DNA from 2 places in the Chryseomicrobium imtechense genome. Region 1 is predicted to be linked to the other one. Evidence: predicted binding sites of a transcription regulator. Region 1 holds the regulator's gene; the other holds the start of a gene.
The links. The regulator NrdR, encoded in region 1, represses ribonucleotide reductase genes. The targets are predictions, from matches to a motif close to AACACNATATATNGTGTT.
Positions count from the first base shown of each region.

Region 2: AB5N96_RS02835 (vitamin B12-dependent ribonucleotide reductase) is a predicted target of NrdR. The motif match lies at 10,409-10,426, and genes of this name have one in related genera.

Region 1 is NZ_JBGOBM010000002.1:15,162-31,155, reverse strand. It holds gene AB5N96_RS01810 (ABC transporter permease) at 1-811, opposite strand, end outside; gene AB5N96_RS01805 (Fe(3+) ABC transporter substrate-binding protein) at 1,410-2,477, opposite strand; gene dnaI (primosomal protein DnaI) at 2,571-3,515, opposite strand; gene AB5N96_RS01795 (replication initiation and membrane attachment family protein) at 3,521-4,855, opposite strand; gene nrdR (transcriptional regulator NrdR) at 4,870-5,337, opposite strand; gene speD (adenosylmethionine decarboxylase) at 5,439-5,813, opposite strand; gene AB5N96_RS01780 (glyceraldehyde-3-phosphate dehydrogenase) at 6,025-7,044, opposite strand; gene coaE (dephospho-CoA kinase) at 7,156-7,758, opposite strand; gene mutM (bifunctional DNA-formamidopyrimidine glycosylase/DNA-(apurinic or apyrimidinic site) lyase) at 7,768-8,640, opposite strand; gene polA (DNA polymerase I) at 8,653-11,280, opposite strand; gene hflC (protease modulator HflC) at 11,354-12,286, opposite strand; gene hflK (FtsH protease activity modulator HflK) at 12,331-13,290, opposite strand; gene AB5N96_RS01750 (carboxylate--amine ligase) at 13,460-14,677, opposite strand; gene pnpS (two-component system histidine kinase PnpS) at 14,692-15,994, opposite strand, start outside.
Region 2 is NZ_JBGOBM010000002.1:231,850-247,843, reverse strand. It holds gene AB5N96_RS02890 (polyprenyl synthetase family protein) at 1-474, opposite strand, end outside; gene xseB (exodeoxyribonuclease VII small subunit) at 479-673, opposite strand; gene xseA (exodeoxyribonuclease VII large subunit) at 657-2,018, opposite strand; gene folD (bifunctional methylenetetrahydrofolate dehydrogenase/methenyltetrahydrofolate cyclohydrolase FolD) at 2,078-2,935, opposite strand; gene nusB (transcription antitermination factor NusB) at 2,947-3,324, opposite strand; gene AB5N96_RS02865 (Asp23/Gls24 family envelope stress response protein) at 3,466-3,861, opposite strand; gene accC (acetyl-CoA carboxylase biotin carboxylase subunit) at 3,854-5,218, opposite strand; gene accB (acetyl-CoA carboxylase biotin carboxyl carrier protein) at 5,240-5,725, opposite strand; gene AB5N96_RS02850 (hypothetical protein) at 5,871-6,011, opposite strand; gene efp (elongation factor P) at 6,047-6,607, opposite strand; gene AB5N96_RS02840 (M24 family metallopeptidase) at 6,619-7,677, opposite strand; gene AB5N96_RS02835 (vitamin B12-dependent ribonucleotide reductase) at 7,813-10,374, opposite strand; gene AB5N96_RS02830 (lipoate--protein ligase family protein) at 10,537-11,370, opposite strand; gene AB5N96_RS02825 (rhodanese-like domain-containing protein) at 11,440-11,829, shown strand; gene gcvPB (aminomethyl-transferring glycine dehydrogenase subunit GcvPB) at 12,103-13,560, opposite strand; gene gcvPA (aminomethyl-transferring glycine dehydrogenase subunit GcvPA) at 13,553-14,899, opposite strand; gene gcvT (glycine cleavage system aminomethyltransferase GcvT) at 14,919-15,992, opposite strand.

The sequences.
Region 1 (15,994 bases):
ACGTTACATAACCGAATGCTCCCCATTTTTTAAACCCCTTCAGTTGGACTTTCGGAAGCGGATTCACTTTTGTGTTCGAGTAACTAAATTGTTTTGTTCCGCGTAACAGCTTCTCAATGACGAGCATCAACACAACAAACGTCATCAAAGATCCTGCTAGCTTGATTGCTGCATCTATATCCCCGAGTCCAAACCAAGTTTGAAAGATTGCTGTACTAAACGTCTGGATGCCATAGTATTTCACAACACCATAATCATTAAGCACTTCTAGTGATACTAAGCTTACCCCACCAATAATGGCAGCACGTGAGATTGGCACCACTACTTGCAAGAATATGGACCATGGCCCTTTTCCAAGTAGTTTAGCGCTTTCAACAAGTGACGCCGCTTGCTGGGACAAGAATACTCGTGTGATGGTGTAAACATATGGATACAGGAACATCGTATAAATGAAAATAGCTCCTGGAATATTCATAATGTCAAAGAACCGTTGATCGACTTGAACATCGAAAACGTTCCGTAATGTCGATTGGATAACACCGGTGTAGCTCACCATACCTGAGTATGTATAGGCCGCTATGAACGGTGGAATCGACAATGGTAGAATCAACGCCCATTTGTAGAACCGACTGAGTGGAAACTCATACTGGGCAATCAACCAAGCAAGGCTCGTTCCAATTACAATGGTTCCAATTGCCGTGTAGAAGACCAACAGGAAAGTGGTTTCCATATAGTTCCACAGCATATATTCTTGAATATGCTCCCAGTTCTCACTTGCTGGTGCTACTAGTCCACTGATAATGGGTAGCATTGGTGAAAGTAAGGAAAGCACGATGATGACCGAGAGGATAGTCCACCCGTTCAAGTAATACGAGAGTTTTCTCACGTGGCTTCAGGCCCTTCTGAAATCCGATTTCTTCGCGAGTTTCATTATAGCATGACCACTGCCCTGGTGTATGTGAAATGATACTCATTCTCGATGAATGTTCACAACTTAGCAACTATTTGGTTTTTGACCCCCCTACGGTCAGGTCACCTTTTCCTGGGGGAGTTTCCCTGAGCCTCCCCACGTAAGCTGAAAGAAGAACACTTTCAGCTTCGTTGCCGGGTCTCAGGAAAACTCCGATTGCCCGGGAAAAGGCAACCTGACCTCCGGGGGTTCAAATTTAAAGTAATTAGTTTCCATAAAATCATTTGTGGCGCTAAACGAGGGTCTGCGGTCGTTAAATACCAGTTCACGGTCTTTAAATGTATGATTACAGTCGTTAATTGCCGGCTCTCGGGCCTTAAAGAAGTAGAAGGTGACAGGTATCTTTTGCCAGGAAAAGGCAACCTGACCGTAGAGGTTCAAACTTTCAGGACAAATCAAGAACACTAAAAAAGCCCCCCGAAATGGGAGGCTCACTGTATTATTTCCAACCTACTTGGTTGAAGATCATAATTGTTTTTGCATTGTTTGTACCAAGCTCAGACAAAGGAATGTCTTGCTCTTTGAACTCGCCCCAAGACTGAAGAAGTTCAGAAGCTGGTACACCTTCATTTACTGGGTATTCATAGTTTGTTTCTGCAAACACTTCTTGTGCTGCATCTGCTGATAAGAACTCAAGAAGCTTAATAGCATTCTCTTTGTTTTTCGAACCTTTTACAACACCCGCACCTGAAATGTTCACGTGTGTTCCAGTTGTTTCTTGGTTCGGGAAGAAGACGCCTAAGTTTTCAGCGACTTTTACTTCTTCTGGGTCTTCAGAGTTTAACATTTGCCCTAAGTAGTATGTGTTCATGATGGCAACATCACCAATACCAGCTGCGATTGCTTTCGCTTGGTCACGGTCTCCACCTTCAGGGTCACGCGCGAAGTTGTTTACTAAACCTTCTGCCCACTCAGTAGCTTTTTCTTCTCCATCGATTGCGATGAATGAAGCAAGTAGTGATTGGTTGTACACATTTTCAGATGAACGGATCAACACGCGGCCATTCCACTCGTCTTCTGTTAATGCTTCATATGTTGAAAGGTCTTCCGGTTGAACAGTGTCTTGGTTGTATACAAGAACACGTGCACGTTTTGTTAGACCAAACCATTGGTTGTCTCCATCACGATATTTCTCAGGAATTTGCTCATTTAAAACATCACTTTCCGCAGCTTCCAAAACGCCTTCTTCTTTCGCACGGAACAAACGACCTACGTCAGCTGTGTATAGAAGATCTGCTTCAGTTGCTTCGCCTTCACGCTTAATGCGCTCTAGCAGCTCATCAGCTTCACCTTTGATTACGTTTACTTTGATTCCAGTTTCTTCAGTGAACTGTGCATATAATTCGTCATCCACATCGTAGTGACGGCTTGTATAAAGGTTTACTTCGCCAGACTCCTCAGTTGCTGCTGGTTCAGTAGAAGTTTCTGTTTCAGCTGGCTCGTTGTTAGAAGAACAAGCTGCTAGGAATAGTGCCAAGATGGCAATCAGTGAGAATAATTTCTTCATGATGTAGCTCCTTTTTAATTGATAATGAATTTCATTTCCATGGATTAGTATAGCGTCATTGAGAATGAAAATCAACAGAAAAGACGAAAAAGTTTAGTAACTTTCTCGCCAGTTCTTCCCTTGCAATTGTATAGGAGTTGTAAGAGCTTTGATTCGTTCCATGATACGTCCTGCTTTCACGGGCTCTTTTTCACCTCGTTGCGTGGTTGTAAAATGGTGTTTGAGTTCATCATACGTAAAGTTTGAAGAGATGAATGTTGGAAGTCCTTGAGCCATTCGATGTTGCAAAATCGTGCCGATAATATCATCCCGGGTCCAACTCGACATGGTCTCTGCTCCTAGATCATCAAGCATCAATACAGGTGCATTTTTCACCACTTCCATTTTCTCACTGAGAGAATTCTCTTGAATGGACTGACGCATCTCACGCAGAAACTCAGGAACGTAGACTAAGACCGTAGCAACTTGACGGTCTGCTAACTCGTTTGCAATCGCCCCGAGAATATAGGATTTGCCGACACCAAATGGCCCGTGCACATAAAGACCTTTCGTCGGAAGTTCTCCTGAGGATTCATACGAATCTATAAACGTTTTCGCAGCGCGAATTGCGAGCACGCGCGAACCATCCGTCAAATCGACATTCGAGAAAGTGGCCTGCAACACGTCTTTTGGCATATGCATACTGTGTATCATAGCAGAAATCGATTGGCGCTCGTCTTCGATACGGCCGTTTCGGCAACGAAGATAGTCAAGTTCAATACGTCCTCTTCCCATTACAAGACGCGGTTCGAAGCCTTTGATCAGATTCACACAACCGGCAACATTGGGACAGCCTTTGCAGTCGTGGGTCTGCTCGATGTATTCATACAGTTTGCTCATACTCGATTCCAATACAGCAGGAGATACTTCCGCCTCATTTTCTTGTAGAAACTCTTGGATATCTCGATTTTCTAATACTTCTCGTTTCATTTCTTCCATTCGTGTCGCAAACGAAGGATTTGAAATCATCCGTTTAAGCGTTCGATTGATGGGTTCCACTTCGATCACCGGCCTTTCGTTGCGCTGATTTCAGCAAGCAACTTTTGACGTTCTGCTTCTATATCTATAGAGTCATCCACTTTACTAGCTTTTGGTTTTTGATCTAACCAGTCCGGAACCTTCTCTTGACGTTTATATGGTTTCCCGGAGGCACTTTGAGCGGTCTCTCCATTTTTCCATTTCATGTATTGCGTATGTTCTTTACGCGCAAGTTCCATTGCTTCTTTTGCAGTCTTGACATTTTTACGCACCCAATGAGAGGCAATTTTTTCAGCGAACGATTTCGTGAGTTTCATGTCCGTCCGCAACATGACGTATTGGATGAGAACATTGATCACACCGACTGGCATTTCGTAAACGGTCGCAAATCGATTGACCAGTTCAACGTCTGCTGGGAACGGCTCTTTTCCACCCGCACTATCACGAAGCACATCAAGCGGCGCACTTTCCTCTAGATAAACAAGATACTCTTGTTCTTTTGAAAGTTTGGGAGACGCCGATTCTGGAGAATTCTCCCGTTGCACTTCAGGTGTTTTAATTGATTGCAATCCGACTTGTTCCCTCGCATGCAATTTAAAATAATCTTCACAAGATTTTTTTAGACGCTCCGGAGAGATCTTTGTCGGATCTTCGACTGCGAGGAGAATAATTTTTTGCATATCGAGCGGTGAAAAACTATATAAAAATGCAAGCTTTGCAATCAGTTGTTTAATGTCCGTCGTCAGCAATTTTCTTGGTAATAGATGCTCACTTAATCCGTCGAGTAGGAGTTGGAAGTCAAATTCATGCTCAAACTCATAATTTTGTGTTTTGGGTTGGCGGATATCACGTGTAGCACGCGTATTTTTTAAGTTTGGTTGGAATACATCCGTGAATGTGCGAGTCACTTCTAGTGCAGATGATTTCCACGTGTTAGAAGGTAAATAGCGTTTTTCAAGATTTTTAAACCCTTGATCGCCTACTTTATTCCATAGAAACACGGATAATAACGGGTCAGCAAAAAAACTTTGAGGTGAAAGTGGCTTTTGAACTTCGTAATAGAATGTCCGTGTTTCACCAGAATCACTCCGCCAAGTGCGTAGTAGACCGATTGCCTCCAAATGCGCGCGTGCTTCAAAGATTCGATTGATTGATAAGGATAGCGCATTCATCAAAGTATAGTGTGAATACTCTACTTGTTGAGTTCCCGTCATCGTCCAAAGGTGCTGATACAGTGTAAAAGCTTCCGGACCAATAAGTGGTTGATAAAGTAGCGTTACTGTTTGTAGATCGTCACTGGATAGAGGAGCAGCGACACGGGTTTGAAAGTGATCCATCGGTTGCAGTTCGTTGTGTACCATCTGCTCTCCTCCTTTTAGTGTTGAGTGGGGTTACGTTTTAAAAGTTCACGGACCTCTTCCATGAACACATTGATGTCTTTAAATTGACGGTAGACAGATGCAAAGCGTACATATGCGACTTCATCGACAGCCGCCAATTTTTCCATGACTTGCTCGCCCACCACTTCAGATTTGATTTCCGAATTGCCTGTACGACGCAGTTCTTTCTCAATCGTAAAAACGACTTCTTCTAATTGTTCGAGTGTCACCGGGCGTTTTTCACATGCACGGATCAAACCACGTAACATTTTTTCTCGACTGAATTCTTCACGCGAGCCATCTTTTTTCACGACGATGAGTGGGGTTTCTTCTACTTTTTCAAACGTTGTAAACCGAAAGCCGCACTGCTCACATTCTCGTCTTCTTCGGATGGATTTATTTTCGTCAACCGGTCGTGAATCGACTACTTTCGTGCCGTTGTATTGGCAGGAAGGACATCTCATAATTAGCGCTCCTATATGCTCGTATTTCATTCATTATACTAAAGTTAGGCCTATTCTGCACCCACAGAAAAAGCAGAGGGAGATTCCCCTCTGCTTGTAAATTACACAGTTTGTAATGATTTTGCTGCAACTGGGCCCATACCACGTGGAAGCTCAATCAATTCACGCGTTTTCGCGTTCAAAGCTTCGGCAATATAATTGGCTGCAATTGTTGGATCTAGGTCACCGCATGTATAAACATCGATACTTGCGTAACCGTGTTCCGGAAAGCTGTGAATCGTTAAATGTGATTCAGAGATGATGACGACTCCACTTACACCTTGTGGCGCAAACTTGTGAAACGCAACTTCGCGGACTTCCGCACCTGATTTAAGTGCAGCATCTACAAAAGTTTGTTCGATGAAGTTCATGTCATTCAGCTTGTCAAAATCGCATTCCCACAGTTCAGCAATGATGTGACGTCCCATTGTTTCCAATGTCCGTTTCCCCCTTTGACTGGATTTTTTAATCAAAGTGACTACCACGGGGGAAAGTTAGTCCAGAGAGGTCCTAACCCTTTAAGTAGCCGGTGCTATTTGGCACGATTTTCATTATAGGACGCCTTGTCGGGAAATGCAATAGAATTTTGATTTTCTAGTAAAAAAGAAGCCTCTCCATTAAGAGAGACTTCCATTCATCCGTACACTATTAAGCTGTAATAGCTTCCAAAGATTTTGCGACACGCTGTGTTAAATCTACAACACGTGCAGAGTAGCCCCACTCGTTATCGTACCAAGCAAGCACTTTTACTTTGCGCTCACCGATTACCATCGTTGTTAACCCATCAACCGTAGCAGAAGCAGTCGTTGTGTTGAAATCAACGGATACTAATGGATCTTGCGTAATTGCTAAAATCCCGTTCATTGAACCAGCTGCCGCTTTTTCAAACGCCAAATTCACTTCTTCGACCGTCACATCACGCTCGACATCCACAACTAAATCAACTAGTGAAACGTTAGGTGTAGGAACGCGAAGTGCTAGACCATGCATCTTCCCTTGCAACTCTGGTAACACTAATGTTAGGGCTTTTGCAGCACCTGTAGAAGTTGGAATGATCGATTGTGCACATGCACGTGCACGACGAAGATCTTTATGTGGGTTGTCTAAGTTATTTTGATCATTCGTGTATGCATGAACTGTTGTCATCAAACCGTTTACAATGCCGAATTCATCATTTAATACTTTCGCTACAGGAGCTAGACAGTTGGTTGTGCAGCTAGCATTTGAAATAACGTCATGCTTTTCTAAATCAAGTTTGTCGTCATTTACACCTAAAACGACCGTGATGTCTTCATTTTTACCAGGAGCCGTCAAAATGACTTTCTTTGCACCAGCTTCTAAGTGAAGAGCTGCACCCGAGCGCTCGTTGAACTTACCCGTTGCTTCGATGACGATGTCGACACCCATCTCTTTCCATGGAAGGTTTGCTGGATTGCGATCGCTCACGATTTGAATGCGCTTTCCATTTACGATAAGCGCGTTTTCAGCTGTTTCGACTTCCCCTTGGAAAGTACCATGTACTGAATCGTAGCGAATCAAATGTGCTAGAGTTTCAACTGGGTAGCTCGCGTTGATTGCTACAATGTTTACATCATCCTTTACAATCGCTTGGCGGAAAACCATGCGTCCAATTCGTCCAAAACCGTTAATCGCAATAGAAGCTGTCATATATACCGTTCCTCCTGTTAACTATGTGATACTAATTCACTTAATATGCAATTAGTATAACACATTAGAGTCGTTATGGTACGCTAATCCAAACATTCTAAAAAAGTTCAATTATTCTGAAAGCGATTTCATCCATTTGCTCACAAGTGCATCTACTTGAGCCTCTAATTCTTCTAAAGTTCCATCATTTCTAATCACTTCATCCGCCCATTTGGCTTTATCATCGATTGATAACTGAGAATTCATTCGCTCCAGAGCCTCTTGTTCGGACAATCCATTCCGAGCCATCAGACGTTGCTTCTGAATCTCTCTAGAAGTAGCGACAACCAAGATTTGCTCTACAAAATGTTCGAGCTTGCTTTCAAACAATAATGGAATGTCTAAAATCACGATTTTCTTCCCATTTGCCAGATGGTGATCTTTTTGACGAAGCATTTCCTTTCGAATTGCAGGATGGATAATGCCATTTAGTAGGGCACGTTTCTCTTCATTCCCGAAAATTTGGCGCCCAATTTCTTCTCGGTTCATCGTGCCATCTGCATGAAGTGCACTTTCTCCGAATGCTTGTGCAATTTTCTGTAATGTTTCACTTCCTGGTTCGACGACTTGGCGGGCAATCAAATCTGCGTCGACTACTGGAATGCCATGTTCTTTGAAACGATTCGCTACCGTACTTTTGCCGGTAGCGATACTTCCTGTTAATCCAATAATCATAGGGCCCTCCTATTTCTGACAGGTCGGACAGTAAGTAGATGTCCGGCCCCCAATTACTTTTTGTTTTGTGGCTGTGCCGCAGGTCGGACAAGTCTTCTTGCCGTACATCTGTAAAAAGTGTTGCATACTTCCGGCTCCTCCATTGACGTTACGGTAATCCGAAATACTACTTCCACCTCGTTCGATACTCTCACGAAGGACAGCGACAATTGCTTCATAAAGAGCCATTTTCCGTGCCGTTGAGATGCGTCCCACTTTTCGACTTGGGTGGATGCGCATGCGGAATAGTGCCTCTGTTGCATAGATGTTTCCGCACCCTGAAATGACGTGACCATCCATGATGAACTCTTTAATAGGTTTATTAATGTATTTTGTGCGCTGTGCCATCTCTAAATAATGCGGTAACCCTTCCTCCGCAAATGGTTCAGGCGCCATTTGTAAAAGTGGCGGATGATCTGAGATGTCATTCAGTAAACGCATTTCCCCGAAACGGCGAATATCGGAATAGACTAGTAAATAGCCACCGGACAGTTCGAACACGACATGAACATGATTACGAAACTTAGTTTCTGTTATTTCATCAAGAGAATGTACAGGAAACCAGGCTCCTGTCATCCCTAGATGGCCAACAAGAACGGCAGCGCCTTTTTCGTTCATCAAATCAAAGAACATATATTTAGAGCGACGGATCAAACTGGTAATCCGGTAGCCGACCATCGCGTTTTGAAAGTCTTCAGGTGTAGCGCCTTTAATAATCGCTTGTTTTCCCTCTATATGACTCTTCCTCACTTGATCTGACACATGGACGGCCACAATCGTTTGGTCGATGACAAAGGGGCGAAGGGATTCGACGACCCCTTCGACTTCTGGTAGTTCGGGCATTGCGTTCTCTCCTTACTTCGTTTCGTACCATGTCGTGCCAAATGCAAAATCGACTTTCAAAGGCACCGATAGTTCTACGGCATTTTCCATGACTTCGGGCACGAGCTTTTGAATTTCCTCTAACTCGTCAACAGGTACTTCAAAAATTAGTTCATCATGTACTTGAAGAAGCATTTTGGTTTTCAATCCGCGTGACTCAAGTTCGCGGTCCATGTCGATCATCGCTTTTTTGATGATGTCGGCTGCACTCCCTTGAATCGGTGTATTCATCGCAGTACGTTCTGCAAATCCACGCAGGTTGAAGTTTGAACTCGTGATATCCGGCAAGTATCTGCGGCGGTTCATGATTGTTGTGACAAACCCATCCCGTTTCGCACTCGTAATCGCATCATCCATGAAGTGTTTAACACCGGGAAAACTCGTCAAATAGTTATCGATAAACAGAGCCGCTTCTTTGCGTGTGATGTTCAGGCTTTGGGACAATCCGTAGTCACTGATGCCATAAATAATTCCGAAGTTCACTGCTTTGGCAGCTCGGCGCATGTTGCCGTCTACTTCATCTGCCGCTACTCCAAACACATCCATTGCCGTTTGCGTATGGATATCACGGTCTTCTTGGAAGGCTCGGACTAGCTTTTCGTCTTGAGACATGTGTGCCATGACGCGAAGCTCAATTTGTGAGTAGTCGGCGGCGAATAATACCCATTCTTTTTCAGATGGAACAAACGCTTGGCGAATCTTTCGGCCTTCTTCAATTCGAATCGGGATGTTCTGCAAGTTCGGATTGATTGAACTCAAGCGACCTGTAGACGTCAATGCCTGTTGATAGCGTGTGTGTACTTTCCCATCGTCATGAATCTCTTTTAACAAACCTTCGATATACGTCGACTGAAGTTTCCCTAATTGGCGGTACAACAAAATTTCTGAGATAATTTCGTGTTCCCCTTGCAACTTTTCAAGTACATCTGCAGCAGTAGAGTAGCCAGTCTTCGTTTTCTTAATGGGTGTCAAACCGATTTTTTCAAACAATATGACACCTAATTGTTTTGGCGAATTGATATTGAATGATTCACCAGCCATCGCATGGATACGTTGTTCTATTTCAGCTAGACGTCCTTTTAGTTCGACACCCATTTTTTCTAGTGTTTCTCGGTCCACTTTGATTCCGAATGATTCCATTTCACCTAAGACACTTGCAAGGGGTAGTTCAAGCTCATGGTATAAATCATACTGTTTCGTTTCTTTCAGTTTTGCTTCGACTGGTTCCTTTAACTCCCACACGGCAGTTGCTTTGCGAAGGGCATGATGAAACAATGCTTCGTCTTCTGGAGCTTTTTTCTTAGCCCCTTTTCCATACACAGCTTCTTCTTCATCCACTTCCGTATATCCGAAGTGTTTTGCAAGGGAAGCAAGATCTTGGCTTGATGAAATGGAGGGATCCGAAATATACGCAGCTAAAATTAAATCAAAACTCGCCCCTTTCAGTTCGCATCCGAACCGTTTCGACACCGCTTGGAACGCTTTGACGTCATAACAACGCTTTTGCTTTGAATCGTCTTCAAGCCACGCTTTGAAGAGTGGTTGCGAAAAAGCCGCGTCCCCTTTCATCACATAGTGCTTTGAATCAGTTGCAAGGACGACTGCCAAAACTTCTGTTGTGTGATAGTGCTCATCGTATAACTCGATATGAAACGTCATGTCGTCTTCAAAGTGACTGTCTTCCCAATTAGACATAACTTCGAAATCAATGTCTTTAAGTTCTTTTGCCTCTGTTTGGAATGCGGACTTTTCTAAAAGTGTCTTGAATTGCAGTTGGTGCCATATTTCATGGACAGCCTCCATATCTGGACCTGGGTAATTTAATGTATCTAAAGTGACTTCAATCGGTGCTGCGCGCTCAATTGTTGCGAGCTGTTTACTAATATGTGCTAACTCTTCATTCGCAACAAGCTTTTCTTTCATTTTCGACGCCTTCATCTCATCGATATGTGCGTACACACCTTCCACGGTTTCATAGGCTGACAGTAACTTGATTGCTGTCTTTTCACCTACTCCAGGCACTCCAGGAATATTATCGGAAGTATCGCCCATCAATCCTTTCATATCAATGATTTGAATAGGGGTTAGACCGTATTTCTCTTGAATATGCGCAGGTGTGTAGCTTTCTAGATCGGTGATGCCTTTTTTTGTGATTTGAACGGTCGTCTTGTCACTAGCCAGTTGAGTCAAATCTTTGTCTCCACTAATCACAATCGTTTCGATATTTTTTTCTTCTGCGATGCGTGAAAGCGTACCGATGATATCATCGGCCTCGTATTGATCTAATTCATATTGTGGAATCTGATACGCATCTACAAGTTTTCGGATATAAGCAAACTGCTCGGATAGTTCAGGTGGTGTCTTTTGGCGTCCACCTTTGTATTCTGAGAATGTTGCATGACGGAACGTCGTCTTTCCTGCATCCCATGCAATCAACATATGAGTCGGCTGTTCTTCTTCTACAATCTTTTGCAACATCATTGTAAAGCCATATGTGGCATTGGTGTGGATGCCTTGCTCATTTGTGAGTAATGGCAATGCGAAAAATGCTCGGTACGCTAAACTGTTGCCGTCAATCAGTACTAATTTTGGATTGGTCACTACATGTCACTCCTTTTAATAAACGAAAAAACCTTGCCTTCAGTTTACCATGACTGAAAGCAAGGTGTTGTCTTTACGGTGTAATCCCGGAAAGAATTTGTGCGTATGGTGAGTCAGATGGAAGCATAATGACAGTATCTTCACCGATTGTAGATTTATACGTTTCTAACGTCCGGAACAAGTTATAGAATTCCGGATCTTTTGAGAAAGACTCGTTGTAAATACGTGCAGCTTCCGCTTCTCCTTCAGAGATGATGACAGCTGCTTCACGTTCTGCATTGGCAATGATTTCACGCACTTCACGGTCTGTCTCTGCTTCGATACGACGTTTGTCTGCATCCCCTTCAGATAAGAACTTCTGTGCAATCTTCTCACGTTCTGAAATCATGTCTTGATAAACCGCTTGTTCATTTTCTACTGGAAGATCTGTGCGTTTGATGCGCACATCGAGCACTTCAATTCCGTAGTTGTCTGCCGAGAGCAATTCGTTCACGCGAGCTGTGACTTGTTCTCCAAGACTGCCGCGTGATGAATCTTCATCATTGATGATTTCTGCATACGCTAAACGACCAAGTTCTGTTCGGACAACCGAATAAATGAATTCTTCCATACGAGCTTCTGCATTGATTAACGTTCCTGCATTGGCAATCATCAATTGCGGATTATTGACTTTCCAGACCGCATAATTGTCAATGATGATGCGTCGTTTATCAAGTGTATTGATTTCTGCTTCTGAAATCTCATAGTTCATTAAGTACTTCGGAACAGTCGTTGTACTTTGAATAAATGGAACGGTTACACCTAGACCAGGTTCATCGACAACTTTCACGATTTCACCAAACTGGCGCACAATTTTGTACTCGCCTTCTTTCACGACATACACATTGGTGAGCAAGATGACTAGAACGATGAATCCAACAATGACACCTGCAATGATTTTGCCGTGTTTTTTCCAGTCGATTTGAAAGTCAGATGCTTTACCAGCGGGCTTTTTCTTTTTGTTCATAGCAAAGCGTTCTTCAAGTGAGACAAACTTTGGATCTTTATCGGTCATTCATTATCCGTCCCTTCTGTTACGACTGGTGCAGCTGCACGAGGACCCGTTAATGGTAGGTACGTCATTGGTCCATTGTCGCCATTCATGATGTAGAGTTGTGCATTCGGAAGCACCGCTTCTAACGTTTCCAAAATCAAACGGTCCCGCGTGATTTGTTCGTTTTGCGCGTATTCCGCATAGAGCTCATTAAATAATGCTACATCTCCGCGCGCTTGTTCGATACGAGCAATCTTTTCTCCAGTAGCATTTGAGATAATAGCATCTTTTTCACCATTTGCTTCTCCAAGGCGTTGATTTTCGTAACGACCAGCTTGGTTCACTTTAATATTTTTTTGTTCTTCAGCATCACGAACTGCAGTGAAGGCTTGACGCACTTCTTCATTCGGAAGTTCAACGTCTTGTAGGTTTACAGATAACACTGAGATGCCGATATCGTATTTTGTTACAAGGTCAGCTAGTAGATCGCGTGTGGAAGCTTCAATTTCTGCTTTACCAGAAGTTAATGCATCGTCAATACGTGAGCTACCAATTACAGATCGAATGGAAGCGGATGTTGCAGAGTGCAACAATTCCCTCGGGTTTTCTGAATTGAAAAGGTAATCACGTGGATTTGTAATACGCCACTGCACCACGAGGTCAGCAAGGACGATGTTGTCATCCCCTGTAATCATTTTTGTTTCATCATCATACGAGACGATTTCACCGTCTGCTGTTTGTTGATAGCCAAATTGAAGGCTAAACGTTTCTTTCGACAATTTTTCAACAGTCTGGACTGGCCATGGCATTTTGAACTTTAGCCCTGGTTCTGTAATCGGGTCACCTGCATCACCGAATGTGATGACAATAGCTTGTTCAGATTCGTCCACTGTATACCATGAGGTAGCAAGTGCAATAAGTAGGAAGAGTCCAGCAATCGACACACTGATAATTGTAAGTACGCGTTTTGTAGTCATTATGTAATCTCCTTTCAGTTGTCTGTACTTTATACGGACGACCTTCTGGAAAGTTTCATAAAAAAAGAAAACCGAGCCAGCATTTGCCGACTCGGTTTCCTTTTTCCAGTTTGGAAAAGGGGTTATCTTTATAATAAGCGAACATTGTAAAGGACATATGAATCGCTTGTTAAGATTCCCACTGATTATTCTTATACTTCCGGTAATAGTTCACCTGACGCGCAACTAAATAGAATTTCCGTTTAAAGTTTGTATCGCCTTTATAAAACATCGGGTTGCCCCATTTGCCTTGGCGAATCAACTTTCGGCATTCTTCATTGATGGCATGGTTATCGACAAACTTTTTCAGGACAATTTTAGGAACGACTGTAAACAAATACTCCGTATTCAAATAGGTCAGTTCTTTCTCAACACCGAGTAAAATATCGTCAACAAAGTATTTTGCCATGTTGTGCCCACAAGCCGTTGTGTAGTAGCTTGATCGTCCTTGGCGAATATTGACTTCAAACACTTTGTACTTACCGTCACGTGCATCGTATTTTAAATCAAAATTAGCAAAGCCTTGATAACCGACTGCCTCTAAAAAGTGTTGCAACTTTTTCATCAGCTCTTCATCATAGCGCGTCACTAGTGCTGTATAATTTCCGATAGCTGTCACGGTATGTTCTTGTAACACGACTTGCGCAAGCGTCCCTAGCTCAGATTTTCCGCGAGAGTTCACATAAAACACGGAGTCCCACATGAACGTGTCGTCCCCTGGGATGAAGTCTTGAATAATCATGTCTTCTTGATAGCCAGACGCATTCACTTGATCAAGGACGTGTTGGAGCTCTTGTTTCGATTCAACACGGTAGACTTTTTGTTGCCCAGGGAATTTATTTTTATAATATTCGACTCCATTACTTGGTTTGATAATAACGGGGTATTGGATGTCTTTATCAAAAATCCCTTGCTCTTTACAGCTATAGAAATACGTATCCGGGGTGTCCAATCCGTGTTCGTCGCAAAGTCGATAAAAATTCTTTTTCACGAGCAAATCGTTCATTAGATCTTCTGACATGTAATTGAATACATACCATTGACGTAATTGTTCTTGATTTTCAATAATTAAACGTACATAAAAATCGTTTGTTCCAATGAGTACAAGCTGCACGTCTGGCTGTTGGTACTTCTCTGCTACAGAACCTAGAATCGACACAAATGCATCTTTGTTCCATAAATCTTTATCATATTCAATCGCTCGAGGAATCGAGCTTAAGCTCGTAAATGACATCTCTTCTTTTCCTACGAGTACGGAGTGAACTCCGTATTCTTCATGAAATGAAATCGCCATATTGTAAGCATTCATATCTGTTCCTATAATGACCGGTAAAAACTTCTGTTGCATAACTTTCCTCCAAACTAGGAAGTGACTAAAGGGACATACACTTTGAATGTTGTTCCTTTTCCAACTTCACTTTCTACTTCTATTTTTCCATTGTGTGCTTCTACTAAATGTTTGACGATAGCGAGTCCAAGACCTGTTCCCCCGCTATTTCGTGACCGTGCTTTATCCACACGGTAAAACCGCTCAAAAATTCTCGGAAGTTCATCAGGACCCATACCAATCCCTTCATCTTGAATGATCAAAATACCGTATTGCTGGTGTTTGTCACTTCTTAGGGTGATGGCGGTGCCTGGACTTGAGTACGTTATAGCATTACTCACTAGATTGACGACAATTTGTAGCAAACGGTTCTCATCGCCTTTTACAAGCAGTGAGTCATCTCCTTCAATGAGTGGATGAATTTCTTTTGCTTCAGCCGATTGCCTTGTAATCTGGAGAGCTCTCTCAAAGAGAGTCTGTACAGAGACCGCTGTTTTTCGCATTTCAAATTCCTGCTGTTCCATTTTTGAAAGGTCAAGCAAATCATCAATCAACAATTGCAGACGGTCGCTCTCTAGTTTAATGATTTCTAAGAACTCTAGCAAGGTCTCTTCCTTTTGATAAGCGCCGTATAGTAATGTTTCGGTGAATCCTTTAATCGATGTGACCGGTGTTTTGAGTTCATGTGACACGTTCGCCACGAAGTCTTGACGCACTTTTTCAAGGTGTTTCAGTTCGGTGATGTCGTGAATGACGATGACCATGCCCAGCCATTTACCGTACTCTCCGATAACCGGTGCTCCGTAACACTCTGTATACCGAAAACCCTTCGCTGTATTTAAGCGTAATTGTTTTCGTGTTGGCGTTTCTGTCATCAAGAGCTGATAAGCAAATGATTCTAAATCTTTAGGAAGGCCAATGTCTTGATAGTTTTTGGAACGAACTTCTTTGAACTGTAAGCCAAATAACTGGCCAAATGTTTTGTTCATGATGGAAATCGTACCAGATCGACCAAGTACAATAAGACCCGAACCCATTGTCTCAATCAATGTTTTTAGTCGCTCTTGCTCACTTTCACGCTGTTGAGACATCTCTTGAAGATTCCGTGCTAAAACGTTTAGAGAATGGCTAAGTGTAGTGATCCCTGTCAGATCATCTTCAAAAACACGCACTGTGTAATCGCCATCAGCAAGCTGCAGCGCCGTCGTTGAAATATCATCAAATGGCTTAATGTAACGAGCAAGTACTCTACTCGCTACCCATAAAGAGACGAGATAAAACAGTCCAAGAACGACAAACAATACGATATAAAAAATATAAAGGTCTTCACGCTCTACC
Region 2 (15,994 bases), 220 kb from region 1:
CATCAATTGCCCACCGACCATTCCGGCAGCTCCTGCTGCTTCTGAAAGAAGCGTGATCAACGCTACTTTTTGACTATCCGTATACTGGTTTGATGAGCTAATAAGACGGAAAGCTTCTGTTAGTAAAGCATCTCCTGCCAAAATCGCTGTTGCCTCACCGTATACGATATGATTGGTTGGCTTCCCTCGACGTAAGTCATCATTGTCCATTGCCGGCAAATCGTCATGAATAAGGGAATACGTATGTATATACTCCAAGGCACATGCTGCATCAAGCCCTTTTTCTAATGGAACACCAAACTCATCCAACACAGCCAAAAGAAGCATAGGGCGCACACGTTTGCCCCCTGCTTCTAAAGAATATAGCATGGACTCTTTTAGAGAGTCGGTTAAAGGTTGTGTACGAATCGCCTCGAGCAAATACTGGTCTACTTGCTCAAGGTGCTGCCCGATAAAGTCTTTCACATTTTTCACGTACTTATACCTCCTCTTCCGCTGAGATAAACTGAACAAGCTGCTTTTCAGCTTCTTGCAGTTTTGTTGAACATTGTGCGGATAGTTCCATCCCCTGTTTATAAAGGTCAATTGACTCCTCGAGTGGCACATCGCCTTGCTCGAGCTTACGTACGATTTCTTCTAATTGTTTCATCGCTTCTTCAAATGTTCGTTCCATTCGTTTCACCCTTTTCTATGGATTCAATACGTGCTATGGCAGTTCCATCCTGAAAATGAATCGTTAGTTCGTCATTTTTTTGAAGTTGATTTACAGAACGAATCACTGTGCCTTCTACTTCCGTATAGACAAACCCTTTTTTCATCGTCTGTAGTGGGCTCAATGCTTCTAATGTGCGCAACGTCTCAACAAACTGACGTTTTTTGGAGGTTGTGTTTTGTTTGACCACATATTGTAGACGATCCGTAAGTGTTTGGAGTGCTTTTTGCTCCATTTGTACACGTTTGTCTGGTGACAAATGGTCCAATCGATTTGTTAACTGCGAATAGTGATTTGAGTAACGATCCGTTGAAATTCGGAGGACCGATTCTAACCGTTCGTGTAGCCGAAGATGTTGCTCTACATACGGACGATATAATCGAGAGGCATCCATATAAACAACGGATTTTTGAACTCGCGTGAGTCGGTCTTTCGCATGAAATAGTTTATTCGAAGTTGCTGTGCGCAGGCGCGTTTGTTGATCAGAGAGTACTCGCACCAATTGCACGCGGTCTGGTACAGCAAGTTCAGCTGCAGCAGTTGGTGTTGGGGCACGTAAATCCGAAACGAAATCTGCAATCGTCGTGTCAGTCTCGTGACCAACAGCGCTAATTATAGGGACTTGACTGTTCGCAATTGCCCGAGCGACAGGTTCTTCATTAAATGCCCATAAGTCTTCAATCGAACCACCCCCGCGTCCGACAATTAAAACGTCTAGATCCTGTACCCGATTTGCTTTTTGGATGGATTCAACGATAGATGCTCCTGCACCTGAGCCTTGAACAAGTGTAGAGAACACGGTGACACGTGCAAGTGGGAAGCGACGTTCGAGCGTCGTTAGAATGTCACGAATCGCTGCGCCTGTTGGGGATGTGATGACTCCGATGTGAAGTGGAATTTTCGGAAGTGGTTTTTTCAATGAGGCTGAAAACAGTCCTTCTTGTTCGAGCTTACGTTTTAATTGCTCAAATGCCACAAACAATGCCCCGATGCCATCCGGCTCCATTGATTTTACATAAAATTGATAATTCCCCGCACTTTCAAACAGACTGATATCCCCTGTGACAAAAACATTCATGCCTTCTTCAGCTCGAAATGAAAGTGTTCTTGCTTGTCCCGCAAACATCGCACAGGAAATACGTGCCCCCGCATCTTTCAATGTAAAGTAGATATGTCCATTTGAATGGTATTTCACATTGGACAATTCACCTTTTACATACACTTTTCTTAGATACGGATCGGCATCGAATTTCTTCTTAATATACCGAGTAAGTGCTGTCACGGTTAAATACGCATGTTCCGTCATACCAACGCCCCTTTAGGTAAAAGAAGCTTGTACAAGACGTACAAGCTCGAGTGGTGTAGTTATTTTTTTTGTGCCATACGTTCAGCGCTTAAACATGTATTTTCCATTAACATTGCAATTGTCATTGGACCAACGCCTCCCGGAACGGGTGTAATCGCACCAGCGACAGACTTCACAGAATGAAAGTCGACGTCACCTGAAAGACGGCCATCGGAGTTGCGGTGAATGCCGACATCGATGACAGCGGCGCCAGGTTTAACATGCTCAGCAGTAATCATCAGCGGTTGTCCTGTTGCTACAATTAGAATATCTGCTTGCTTTGTGTATGAAGCAAGGTCTTCTGTGCGCGAATGCGTGTAGGTTACAGTTGCATGGCGGTTTAATAGAAGTTGGCCCATCGGTTTGCCGACGATATTACTTCGTCCGACAATGACAGCGTGTTTGCCTTCAATTGGAATGGCTGCATAGTCAAGTAATTGAATGACTCCAAATGGTGTACAAGGAATAAACCCGTGTTGATTCAACAATAGCTTGCCAACATTCAATGGATGAAAGCCATCAACATCTTTGTCTGGGTGAATCGCTTGTAACACTTTATTTTCATCAATATGACCTGGAAGTGGCAGTTGGATTAAGATCCCATGAACAGATTCGTCATTGTTCAAGTTCTCAATCAGTTCCAACAACTCTTGCCCAGTTACAGTGGACGGCCGTGTTAGTACAGTTGAATCCATGCCTAAACGTTTGCTTGTTTTTTCTTTACTTCCTACATAGGTCTGTGATGCTGGATCGTCTCCCACTAAAACGACCGTTAGCCCTGGGGTAATGCCAGACTGTTTTAAAGTTTCAACACGGTCTTTCACTTTTAAAATTACTTGTTCTGCAATTGCTTTTCCATCAATGATTGTCGCTGTCATGTCGCACACTCCTACTTGTTGATGTATTTCGATAATACGCCATTTACAAATCGGCTAGACTGTTCGTCTCCATATGCTTTTGTTAATTCTATTGCTTCATTCACAATTACAGGTTTCGGTGTATCTTCTGTATGTTCAAGCTCAAAAACCGCCATACGTAAAATCGTCCGCTCGATTTTCGGGAGACGATTCAATGACCAATTTTCAAGTTTTTGTTCTAAGCTCTCATCAATTTCTTCTCGGTGCGCGAGTGTCCCTTTGACAAGCGTGTCATAGAACACGTCCTTTTCTTCGGTCACATGCAACATCGCTTCATTGACGTCCATCTCGGAATGATCGAGTTGGAACAACACACGCAGGGCATGCTCGCGGGCTTCTCTTCTTTTCATAGACTTGACTCCTTTTTCACTTCACTATGCTTTTCATCATAGCATAGAAATGGCGGTTACAAAACTTAATTCCCTATTCAGAAAGTTTTTGAGTAATCAAAAAAAGAAGTGCCTCACAGAGGTTCTGTGAAGCACTCTTACTTAATTGGATTCAGGTGTTTCGAATTGAATTCCTGTCACGTGAACATTGACTTCTTTGACTTCAAGTCCCGTCATATTTAAAATCGCTTGACGGACATTTTGCTGAACTTCTTGAGCAACAGTCGGTACAGCCTTACCGTAGCGAATGGTACAAAACACATCGATGAACAACCCTTTGGCAGAGATGTCTGTTTTGATTCCTTTGCCATGCACTTTTTTGCCTAAGAGTTCAACAACTCCAGCAGCAAAGTTTCCACGAGTTGCAGCCACTCCATCTACTTCATGTGCTGCGATTCCTGCAATAACTGTCAAGACTTCAGGAGCAATCTGAATTGATCCGAGATCACCTTTACCTGTAGACATCTGAAAAAATTCTTGGTCTTTTGTTTCAGCCATTGATTGTCTCCTCCTTCATGATTTCGTATGTTTCTAAAAACTTCGTGTCAAAGTCACCTGAGCGGAAGACTTCGTGATCCATTAAACGCAAGTGGAATGGAATCGTTGTTTCGACACCGTCGACGATGAACTCTTGTAATGCACGCTTCATCTTCAATACAGCTTCTTCACGCGTTGGGGCATGCACAATGAGTTTAGCGACCATTGAGTCGTAGAATGGTGGGATTACATAACCTGGGTACACTGCGGAATCAACTCGAACACCGTAGCCACCTGGCGGGAGATACATGACGACCTTCCCTGGGGATGGCATAAAGTTTTTCGATGGGTTTTCAGCATTGATCCGGCACTCAATTGACCAGCCATTTAATTGAATGTCTTCCTGCTTGATTGTCAATACTTCTCCAGAGGCAACAAGAAGTTGTTGTTTGATCAAATCGACGCCTGTTACCATTTCGGTTACAGGATGTTCTACTTGGATACGTGTATTCATTTCCATGAAATAGAACGAATCGTTAATATGGTCGTAAATAAATTCGACTGTTCCTGCTGATTCATAATTCACAGCAAGCGCTGCTTTTACAGCTGCGTCTCCCATTTTTTGACGCGTGGCTTCTGAAAGTGCTGGAGACGGTGCTTCTTCCACTAGTTTTTGCATGCGACGTTGAATCGAACAATCACGCTCTCCTAAGTGAATTGCATTTCCGTGCCCATCTGCTAACACTTGAATTTCCACGTGGCGGAACTCTTCGATGAATTTTTCTAAGTATACACCAGGGTTACCGAATGCAGCTTGTGCTTCTTTTTGCGTGATTTTGATTCCTGTCACGAGTTCTTCCTCAGAACGGGCCACACGAATCCCTTTCCCGCCACCACCGGCAGTGGCTTTGATGATCACAGGGTACCCGATGTCTGATGCGATAGATTTCGCATCTTCAATTGTCTCTACAATACCTGTTGAACCAGGGACTACAGGAACGCCAGCTGCACGCATGGTTTCACGAGCGACATCTTTCGTCCCCATTTTTGAAATAGCCGAGCTAGATGGCCCGATGAACTTGATGTTGCAAGTCTCACATAGTTCTGCAAAGTCTGCATTTTCTGCGAGGAACCCATACCCTGGGTGAATCCCGTCGGCTCCAGTTAGTTTTGCAACGCTCATAATGTTTGAGAAATGTAAGTATGAATCTTTTGATGTGCGGGGTCCAATGCAATAGGCCTCGTCAGCTAGTTGCACATGCAGTGCTTCTTTATCAGCTTCAGAATAGACGGCGACTGTTTGGATATCCATCTCTTTACAAGCACGGATTATACGCACTGCGATTTCGCCACGATTGGCAATCAATACTTTTTTCATAGTCGTCACCTCTTCGATGAATTATTTAATAGAGAACAATGGCTGACCGTATTCTACTAATTGGCCGTCTTTTACGAGAATCTCGACGATCTCTCCTTCGATTTCAGCCTCTATTTCATTAAATAGTTTCATCGCCTCAACGATACACACGACTGAACTTGCAGTAACTTTGTCCCCTACTTTTACGTATGCATCTGCGTCTGGAGAAGAAGCTTCATAGAACGTTCCAACCATTGGAGAAGTAATTGTTTTATAGGCAGATGTATCAGCAGCTGGAGCTGATTGTTCAGAGGCTGCTTTTGGTGCTTCTTGAGCCGGAGCTGCTTGTTCAGCGACTGGAGCAGCAACTTGTGGTGCAGATGGTTTAGCAACAGGTGCTTCTACTACCGTCGTCGTAATGCCATGTTTTTTTAGTTTTAGTTTTGTGCCTTCTGATTCAAATACAAATTCATCTAATGAAGATTGATCCATTAATTTGATAATTTCTCGGATTTCTTGAATTTTCATTGCTATCAAACTCCCCTATTTAAGTAATGACATTCTTTCCACAGTCTATTCTACCGTTTTTCAACAAAACGCGCACTCTTTTTTAGTACCTGCTCTTATATTTCCCACTTTTCAAACAATAAAAATACTCGCACAAGGCGAGTCTTTAATACGCTGAATAGTCGACTTGGACTTTAGTAGCTTCGGGATATTCTTTTTTCACTGCGTAGATAATGTCATTCGCTTCTTCTGGACTGACCATCTCTGCCGATACATTCACTAACACGTGATCTTCTTGAATTCTCACCAAAGCTTCCGGATAGCCGAGTGATGAATGAGAAATTATTGAGCGCGTGAGACGTATGCGCCTTCTGAAGTATTGATGATCAAACGATCTCCAACATTGATGAATAAAGGAACAGTAACCATTACACCGGTTTCAAGTTTCGCAGTTTTTGAACCGCCACCAGACGTATCTCCTTTGATTCCTGGCTCTGTCTCGATTACTTCAAGCTCGACAGTGTTTGGTAGCTCGACACCAAGCGTTTCGCCTTTATATTGGATAATGCTTAGTTCCATGTTTTCTTTCAAGAACTTCAACTCATATTCGATAGACGTTTCAGGAAGCTCTACTTGATCGTAACTTTCTGTATCCATGAATACGTGCATGTCACCATTTGCATAAAGATACTGCATTTTGCGCGTATCGATCTGTGCTTTCTCTACTTTTTCACCTGCACGGAATGTACGCTCATTCACTGAACCACTGCGAAGGTTGCGAAGTTTCGAGCGAACGAATGCAGCGCCTTTACCTGGTTTTACGTGTTGGAACTCGATAACGCGGTACAAGTTGCCATCAAACTCGATTGTCAGGCCTGTTTTAAAATCGTTTACTGAAATCATGTGATTTCCTCCTATAAAATAACTAATTCTTTTGATGTATGCGTCAGTTTTTCAACGCCTGTTTCTGTGACTAAGGCGTCATCTTCAATGCGCACACCACCGATTCCCGGAAGATAAATTCCTGGTTCAATTGTGATAACCATTCCCGGCTCTAATACAACATCTGAACGAGATGACAATCCAGGTCCTTCATGTACTTCTAAACCAATTCCGTGACCAAGTGAATGACCAAATGCCTGGCCATATCCTTTTGATGCGATGTAGTCGCGAGAAATAGCATCTGCCTCTTTCCCTGTCATACCCGGTTTGATTTTTTCAAGTGCAAGCAATTGAGACTCCAGTACGACTTGATGAATTTCTTTCAGCTGATCAGTGGGTTCACCTACTGCAAGAGTACGTGTTACATCCGAGACATACCCATTGTAATAAGCACCGAAATCCAGTGTAACAAAATCGCCTGACTCAATCACTTTATGTGTTGCGACACCGTGAGGAAGTGCTGAACGGACACCGGAGGCTACAATGATATCGAATGAAGAAGAAGTTGCACCTTGCTTTCGCATGAAGAACTCTAATTCGTTTGAGACATCAAGTTCTGTCATCCCTGGTTTGATGAACGTCAAGATATGTTCATATGCATCATCTGCAATTTTACATGCGTGCTTAATAATAGTAAGCTCGTCTTCGCTCTTAATCAAGCGGATTTTTTCAACAATTCCAGAAGTCGGAACAAGTTCTGTTTCGAGTGCTTTTTGGTAACGATCATACTCGGCATAAGACATCGCTTCTTGCTCGAAACCGACTTTCGTTAGCTGATGTTCTTTCACAACTTCAGCAACTGCTTCGATTAACGTGGTTTTTTGCTCAATGATTGTATAGCCTTCGATTTGTGCATTTGCTTGCTCTGTGTAACGAAAATCTGTAATGAAGAAAGCATCTGACTCCGTAATCAGTGCAACTCCTGCAGTCCCTGTGAAACCTGTTAAGTAACGACGGCTGTATGGGTTCGTGACGAGTAGTGCGGATAGTGAAGAATCGGTTAATGACTTGCGTACTTTTTGCAATTTCATGTAGTTGGCCTCCTATTTAAACACTAGTCTTAGTGTAGCATAGCCGAAAACGATTCCGCTATCCTTCAATGACACATAAAAAGCATTTTCCCATAGAGTACCAGAGAAAATGCTTTTTAACGTATTAGTTATGAATTAAAGTCCACACTTCAACTGCGCTCCACAGTTTGTACAAGTGTTACAGCCACCAAGTTCCTCAACCGTCCCTTTACGACACACTGGACACGTGTTGCCAACTTCTGAACCGATTGTCACATTTGTGCTGCGAAGATCTTGAATTGTATCGATTAAAACGATTGGTCGTTTTTGTTCTACTACTTCATCTTGCACTTCTGTCATATCATTTTCTTCTGCTTTTAGTGTCAATACTTGCGAGTCACGGCTACCGTCGACATAAACTGTTCCACCTTTTGCACCGCCATGGTAAAGACGCTCGTATACGCCTTCTACTTGTTCAACCGTATACCCTTTTGGCGCGTTTACAGTTTTCGAGATAGATGAATCAATCCAGCGCTGAATGATACACTGCACATCTGCATGTGCTTCTGGTTTTAATTCCATTGCCGTCACAAACCACTCTGGAAGTGTTTCAGAAGATGCATCCTGATTGCGCTCTAAGTACTCACTGACAATATCCGCTTTTACTTCGATGAATTTACCAAGACGGCCGCTACGATAGTAAGTGAACGAGAAGTATGGCTCAAGTCCAGTCGATACTCCAACCATCGTTCCAGTAGAACCTGTTGGTGCCACCGTCAATAGATGCGAGTTACGAATTCCTGATTCCAGAATAGACGCGCGAATCTCCTCAGGCATTCCTTGCATGAAGCCTGTCTCTGTGAATGCTTTGCGAAGGCGCTCTGTCTCTTGTTCTGTATCACCGACTAAAAACGGGAAGCTTCCGCGTTCTTTCGCAAGTTCAACAGATGTCTCATAAGCTGTTTCAGCAATTGTTTTGAAGATTTCATCAACGAGTACATTTCCTTCATCTGAGCCATATGGTTTCTCACAGTAAATCAGTAGATCCGCAAGTCCCATTACGCCAAGCCCTACACGACGCTCTCCAAGAGCTTGTACTTTATTCTCTTCTAAGAAGTATGGTGTCGCATCAATTACATTATCTTGCATGCGAACACCGACACGTACTGTTTCTTTCAGCCCTTCAAAATCTACTGTTTTCGTATCTTTTTGTGCGAATTGAGCGAGGTTGACCGCTGCAAGATTACACACACTGTATGGTGCAAGTGGTTGTTCTCCACATGGGTTTGTAGCCACTACTTTTTGACCGTATGCTTTTGCATTCGTCTTGTCATTGGCATTGTCGATAAAGAAAATACCAGGCTCTGCAGAGTACGTAGCACAAATATTGATGAGGTTCCAAAGCTCGCGTGCTTTGATCGTGCGGTATGTGCGCACTTCATAGCCCATTTGCTCCCATTCGCGAACATCTCCAACTTTATGCCATTCTCTGTTGTATACTTCCATATCTTCTTTCGAGTAGTTCTCAACAGCTGGGAAGCGAAGATCAAACTCCGAATCGTCTTCAACAGCTTGCATGAACTCTTTCGTCAGTGTGACAGAAATATTTGCACCCGTTAAGAACTCTGAATTATGAACACTGTAGTGTCCACCATCACGTAGTTTAGATTCCGCATCACGAATGATTGCTTCACTAAAGCCGCCCAACCCTGGAATTGCTTTGTAATTGACAATCCCTTGGTACATCTGTTCTTCCTGCATGGAAAGTGGCTTAAATTTTAATTTATCTTTTGCGAGTTGTGTAATCCATTCATCATGCGTATTCTCGATCAAATACCGCAAAATTCGCGGATTTTGCATCTTAGAGATGATGAACTCCGCAATATCTGGATGCCAGTCTGCAAGCATAATCATTTGCGCTCCACGACGAGATCCGCCTTGTTCAACAAGATGTGTTAATTTCGCAATGTCATCGAGCCACGAGACAGATCCTGAAGATTTCCCGTTCACTCCACGTGCAAGTGTGTTCCGAGGACGAAGTGTAGAACCATTTGTTCCAACTCCCCCTCCACGACTCATGATTTCCATAACTTGTTTGCGGTGATCACTAATTCCTTCGCGTGAATCTGGAACAAATGGCATCACGTAACAGTTAAAGTACGTTACGTCTGTTTCAGCGCCTGCTCCGTAAATGACGCGTCCAGCTGGGATGAAATTAAGTGAAACAAGTTGTTGGTAAAATTTCTCGAACCATTCTTTGCGTTTTTCTTCTGTCGTTTCAACACTTGCAAGTCCTGTTGCATTGCGAAGAGCGATTTGCTCATAAAAAAGCTCAAGTGGTTTTTCAATCACAGATAGCGGTCGTGTGATTTCACCTGTCTTTGCTTTTTCAGGGTCGTCGATTGCACTGCGATATTCTTCATCAATGCGAACGACAGCTGTTTTCTTGTCCCAATCTATTGAGACGATTTGCCCAAGTCCACGCGCAGGGAATTTTGGGTCTTCTTTTACTGTTAGTACAACAAAATCATCTGCTTGGAGTGTTTTTTTCTCCGTATCTTTGAAGGAATAACGATCGATCATCACCAGTCGTGAGACGCCCTTGTGTGTTAACTTCATATCTGGTGTGATGGGGTGAACTTGAGGAAATTTCTTGATTGCTTCGTTCAATTGTTGGATAGCTTGTTGATGTGTTTGTAGAGTAGATGGTGAGACCATGTAAATTCCTCCCGAAATAGATTATTCACTTCTTGACACAATATATAGTGTATATAGAAATCATAAAGCACAATATATTGAATGTCTAGTTTGAACTGACCTCTTTCAAAATATGAAACTTTGAACCTATTTCGGTGGAATTCCATAGCCCAGAAGTGGCGATTATTTTCTAAAATTCCATTCTGGTGAGCGATACCTTGATGCAGCTAGATTCTTCACATATGCTTGCTGTTGTTCATCAAGAGAAAAAGAAGTGAGGTGAATATTTAGAGCCGATTCAAAGCCATCACGGAAAGCGGGAATGCAGTGATCAACCGTTACCGGATTTGATACTATTTTGTTGATTGAGATAGCTTTTTGCCCTAAGCTCTTTTTCACTTTTTCTTTGTGGTCTTCAGAACTATAAGAAAAACAGTTAATATATTTTTCTTCGTCTAAATCCACAAGAATTGCTCCATGCTGTAAAATCACGCCACGTTGACGTGTTTGTGCAGATCCCGCAACTTTCTTGCCCTCCACAACCAATTCATAATAAGACGGCGCATCGAAACAGACAGCTGATTTTGGTTGGTTTAAGGACTCACGATCGCTTTCCGTTTTAGGAATAGAAAATTGTGCCTGCATTCCGAGATTGCGAAACCCCTGTAAAATACCTTCACTAATCACGCGGTACGCTTCTGTTACCGTCTTAGGCATGTCCGGGTAGTCTTCTGAGACGATGACGCTGTACGTCAGTTCATCTTCATGTAATACTGCGCGTCCTCCTGTGGGTCTTCTTACAAAATCAAGTCCCATGTCTTTTACAGCCTGCAAATTGATGTCGCGTTCCACCCGTTGGAAATAACCAATTGATAATGCAGCAGGTTGCCATTGATAAAAGCGAATGATAGGTGGGATGAGTCCTTCCGAATGCCATTCAAGCAGCGCTTCGTCTAAAGCCATGTTGTATGCGGCGTCTTGTTTACCGGAATCAAGGAAATACCAAGTGTTTGTCATTGAATTGCCTCCGTTTATCATTGAATCTCTCTACACTACTACATTATAATAGAAATAGAGAAGGGAGTAATGAAGTTGTTAGAAATCGTCTTAGGTATTTTAGGTGCCATCATTGTGTTTGGGATTTACACATTCTTTACTGGAATGAAAATGAAGAAATCTGTGACGACGCTCTCTCAGGATGAATTTATCCAGGGATATCGCAAAGCGCAGTTAATCGATGTACGTGAACCAAAGGAATTTGACGGTGGTCATATTCTAGGTGCCCGTAATATTCCTGCAAGTCAAATGCGTACGCGTATGAAAGAAATTCGCAAAGACAAGCCCGTTTACTTGTACTGTCAAAGCGGTGCTCGCAGCGCCCGTACAGCTCTCACACTTAAAAAGAACGGATATGACCAGCTCTATCAGTTAGAGGGCGGCTTCCGTAAGTGGACAGGTAAGATCAAATCCAAATAAATCGTTAATGAAATCAGTATCTACTCTTCCTTTTAGAGTGGATGCTGTTTTTTATTGATTAATGATTTAAATGGTAAGGTCTTGGGTGATTTTAGAAAGATGCGCGAAATAGTTTCCATAATACCAGGAAGTGGTGAACGTCAGGAAATAACCGTCGAATCTTTCGACTTAGCCACTGAATCTTTCCATTTATCCATCGAATCTCAAGACACAATTGCCAAACGCACAAAATAAAACGCCACTCGCAAAATCACGAGTGGCGTTCTCCACATCTTACTTTGAATATCGCAACACAGGCTTACGCGCTGCTTTCGTTTCATCTAGACGACCGATCACCGTCGTATGTGGCGCATTTTGCACCATTTCTGGATTCTCTTCTGTCTCTTTTGCGATTTGAATCAATGCATCACAGAATGCATCTAACGTTTCTTTAGACTCTGTTTCCGTCGGCTCAATCATCATTCCCTCTTCTACATTTAACGGGAAGTAGATTGTTGGCGGATGATAGCCAAAGTCAAGCAAGCGTTTTGCCATATCCAGTGTACGTACACCCAGTTTCTTCTGACGACGACCACTTAGTACAAACTCATGCTTACAGTGGCGGTTGTATGGAAGGTCGAAGAACGGCTCTAAACGACGCATCATATAGTTTGCGTTTAATACGGCATATTCTGTTACCGCTTTTAGCCCGTCTGGCCCCATTGAACGAATGTACGTGTATGCACGTACGTTGATTCCAAAGTTTCCGTAGAACGGTTTTACGCGTCCGATTGCTTGTGGACGGTCGTAATCAAATGTGTAACGGTCATCTTTTTTCACAAGGACTGGTGCTGGCAAGAACGGAATCAAATCTTTCTTCACGCCAACTGGACCAGAACCTGGACCACCACCACCGTGAGGACCTGTGAATGTTTTATGCAAGTTCAAGTGAACACAATCGAAGCCCATGTCGCCAGGGCGTGCTTTTGACATAACCGCATTTAAGTTTGCTCCGTCATAGTAAAGCTTTCCGCCGACACCGTGAATGATGCTCGCCATTTCTAAAATATGCTCTTCAAATAATCCGAGTGTGTTCGGGTTTGTCAGCATAAGCGCAGCTGTGTCATCACCTGCCACGCGGCGTAGATCTTCTAAATCCACTAGACCGAACTCATCTGATTTAACAGTTACTGTTTCAAAGCCCGCAACTGTTGCTGATGCTGGGTTTGTTCCGTGCGCTGAATCTGGAACAATTACTTTTGTACGATGGTGATCACCGTTTGACTCGTGGAACGCACGAATCATCATAAGAGCAGTCCACTCTCCGTGAGCTCCAGCTGCTGGTTGAAGTGTTACATCATCCATACCCGTAATTTCAATCAAATGCTCTTGAAGGTCGTACATCAATTCCATTGCACCTTGAACAGATGATTCATCTTGTAATGGGTGAACGTTAGCAAATCCAGGGAAACGCGCAACGCTCTCATTGATTTTCGGGTTGTATTTCATCGTACATGAACCAAGTGGGTAGAAACCTGAGTCTACACCGTGGTTTCGATTTGAAAGTGCCGTGTAATGACGCATAATATCTAACTCTGATACTTCTGGAAGCTCTGCTTCTTCCGCGCGCAACATACCTTCAGGCAGAAGAGAAGAAAGATCAACTTCTGGTACATCTAAATCTGGCAAGCTATAGCCGATTCGGCCTTCAGTGGATAGTTCAAAAATCAAGGGTTGGTTATCTTTATGCATAATAAGCCCCCATTTCCTGCACAAGTGCATCGATTTCTTCTTTCGTGCGTTGCTCAGTTACCGCAACTAATACGTGATCTTGAAGATCTTTATAATATGTGCCTAGGTGTAGTCCACCGATAATTTCTTTTTCTAGTAGATGAACATTCAAACCTTCTACACTGCCTGGTAGTTTCACAACGATTTCGTTGAAGTGTGCGCCATCAAATACTACTTTGAATCCAGCTGCTTCAAAAGCTTGCTTCGCGTATGCTGTCTTCGCGATGTTTTGAATCGCCATATGTTTTGTGCCTTGCTTTCCAAGAGCGGTCATCGCAACACTTGCAGCTAAAGCATTCAATGCCTGGTTTGAACAGATGTTTGATGTCGCTTTATCCCGACGGATATGCTGTTCGCGCGCTTGAAGTGTCAATACATAGCCACGTTGCCCTTGATCGTCAGTCGTTTCACCAACTAAGCGACCTGGCACTTTACGCATCAATTTCCCCGAAACCGCAAAGTAACCACAGTGTGGTCCTCCGAATGCTTCAGAAATCCCAAACACTTGCGCATCTCCAACTGTAATGTCCGCACCGAATTTACCTGGTGGTGTTAACACGCTTAATGCGAGTGGGTTGGAAGAGCTTACAAATAGGGCACCGTGTTCGTGCGTCATGTCTGAAATAGCTTGCATGTCTTCAAGTTGGCCAAAGAAGTTTGGATATTGAATCATTACGGCTGCAATCTCATTTGATAATTGCTCTTTTAATGCTGCAAGGTCTGTCTTCCCGTCTTTCTGTGCAACAACTTCAACAGCAATATTTTGACCGTGCGCATACATCTTTACAACATCACGGTACTCCGGATGTACAGCTTCAGAAATCAAAATCTTTTTGCGACGTGTGTGGCCTGCCGCTAAATTTCCAGCCTCTGCAAGTGCAGTTCCGCCGTCATACATAGAAGAGTTCGCAAGTTCCATCCCTGTCAATTCACAAATCATCGTTTGGAATTCAAAGATTGCTTGCAATTCACCTTGTGAAATTTCTGGCTGATACGGTGTGTACGCCGTATAGAACTCAGAGCGAGAAATCACATGGTCGACAATCGTTGGTTTGAAGTGATCGTAGACGCCTGCTCCGATAAACGATGCGTAACGTCGGCTGTCTGCATTTTTTGCAGCCATTTTTGTTAACTCTTTTAGTAACGCTGTTTCCGATTTTGCAGGTTTGATATTGTACTCCCCTTTGAATCGAACTTTTTCAGGGATATCAGAAAATAACTCATCAATAGAAGATACTCCAATTGTTTCGAGCATTTCCTTTTGATCCTGCTCAGTCATTGGTAAGTAACGGTGTTTGATCATAACTGGATCGCTCCTTTTATTTTTGTCGCTTGTAAAATGGCGTTGCTACAGTCACTGCTTTTAGACGCTTATTACGAATTTCAACTTCAACCTCTTGACCGAGTTCCGTATAGTCAGCCTTTAGGAGGGCAAGACCGATGTTTTTCTTTAAAGTTGGTGATTGTGTACCTGTTGTCACTTCGCCTACCTCTACGTCTCCAACGAATACTTTGTATCCGTGACGAGGAATTCCTTTATCGATCATTTCGATACCGACAAGTTTACGTGGTTTGCCTTTTGCGACAATTGCATCTTTTCCAATGAGATCTTCTTTCGCTGTTTTAACCGCAAAGCCAATTCCAGCTTCAAGTGGTGAGATATCTTTTGATAATTCTTGACCATAAAGAGGTAAACATGCTTCAAAACGCAGCGTATCACGTGCTCCCAAACCTGCTGGTACGACTTCACCTGAAGATAAAAGAGTTGTAAATAAATCAGGAAGTACTTCGTTTTTTGCATATAGCTCGAAACCGTCTTCTCCCGTATACCCTGTGCGAGAAATGATTACGTCTTTACCATCGACTTGTCCCTCAACAAACGTAAAGAATTTTAAGTCTGCTAGAGGTGTTTCTGTATAATTTTGAAGGAATTCTTGAGCTGCTGGACCTTGGAGCGCAAGTAACCCCCAGTCATCCGATTGATTGTCAATATGAACGTCGCCTGAGACATGCTCGTTCATCCAAGCTACGTCTTTGTCGATATTGGATGCATTTACGACTAACAAATACTTTTCATCATCAAATTTATACACTAACAAGTCATCAACTGTTCCGCCGTCTTCGTAACACATCGCCGCATACATCGCTTTACCAGGTACGAGCTTCGAGATATCGTTCGTGACAAGCTTTTGAATGAATGCTTCACTATCTGCCCCAGTGATCCAGACTTCTCCCATATGGGATACATCGAACAAGCCTGCTTTTGTACGGACAGCTTCATGCTCCTCTTTAATGCTAGAAAACTGCACAGGAAGGTCCCATCCACCAAAATCAATCGTTTTTGCTCCGTAATCAGCATACAAATCATACAAAGGTGTACGTTTCAAATCTATTC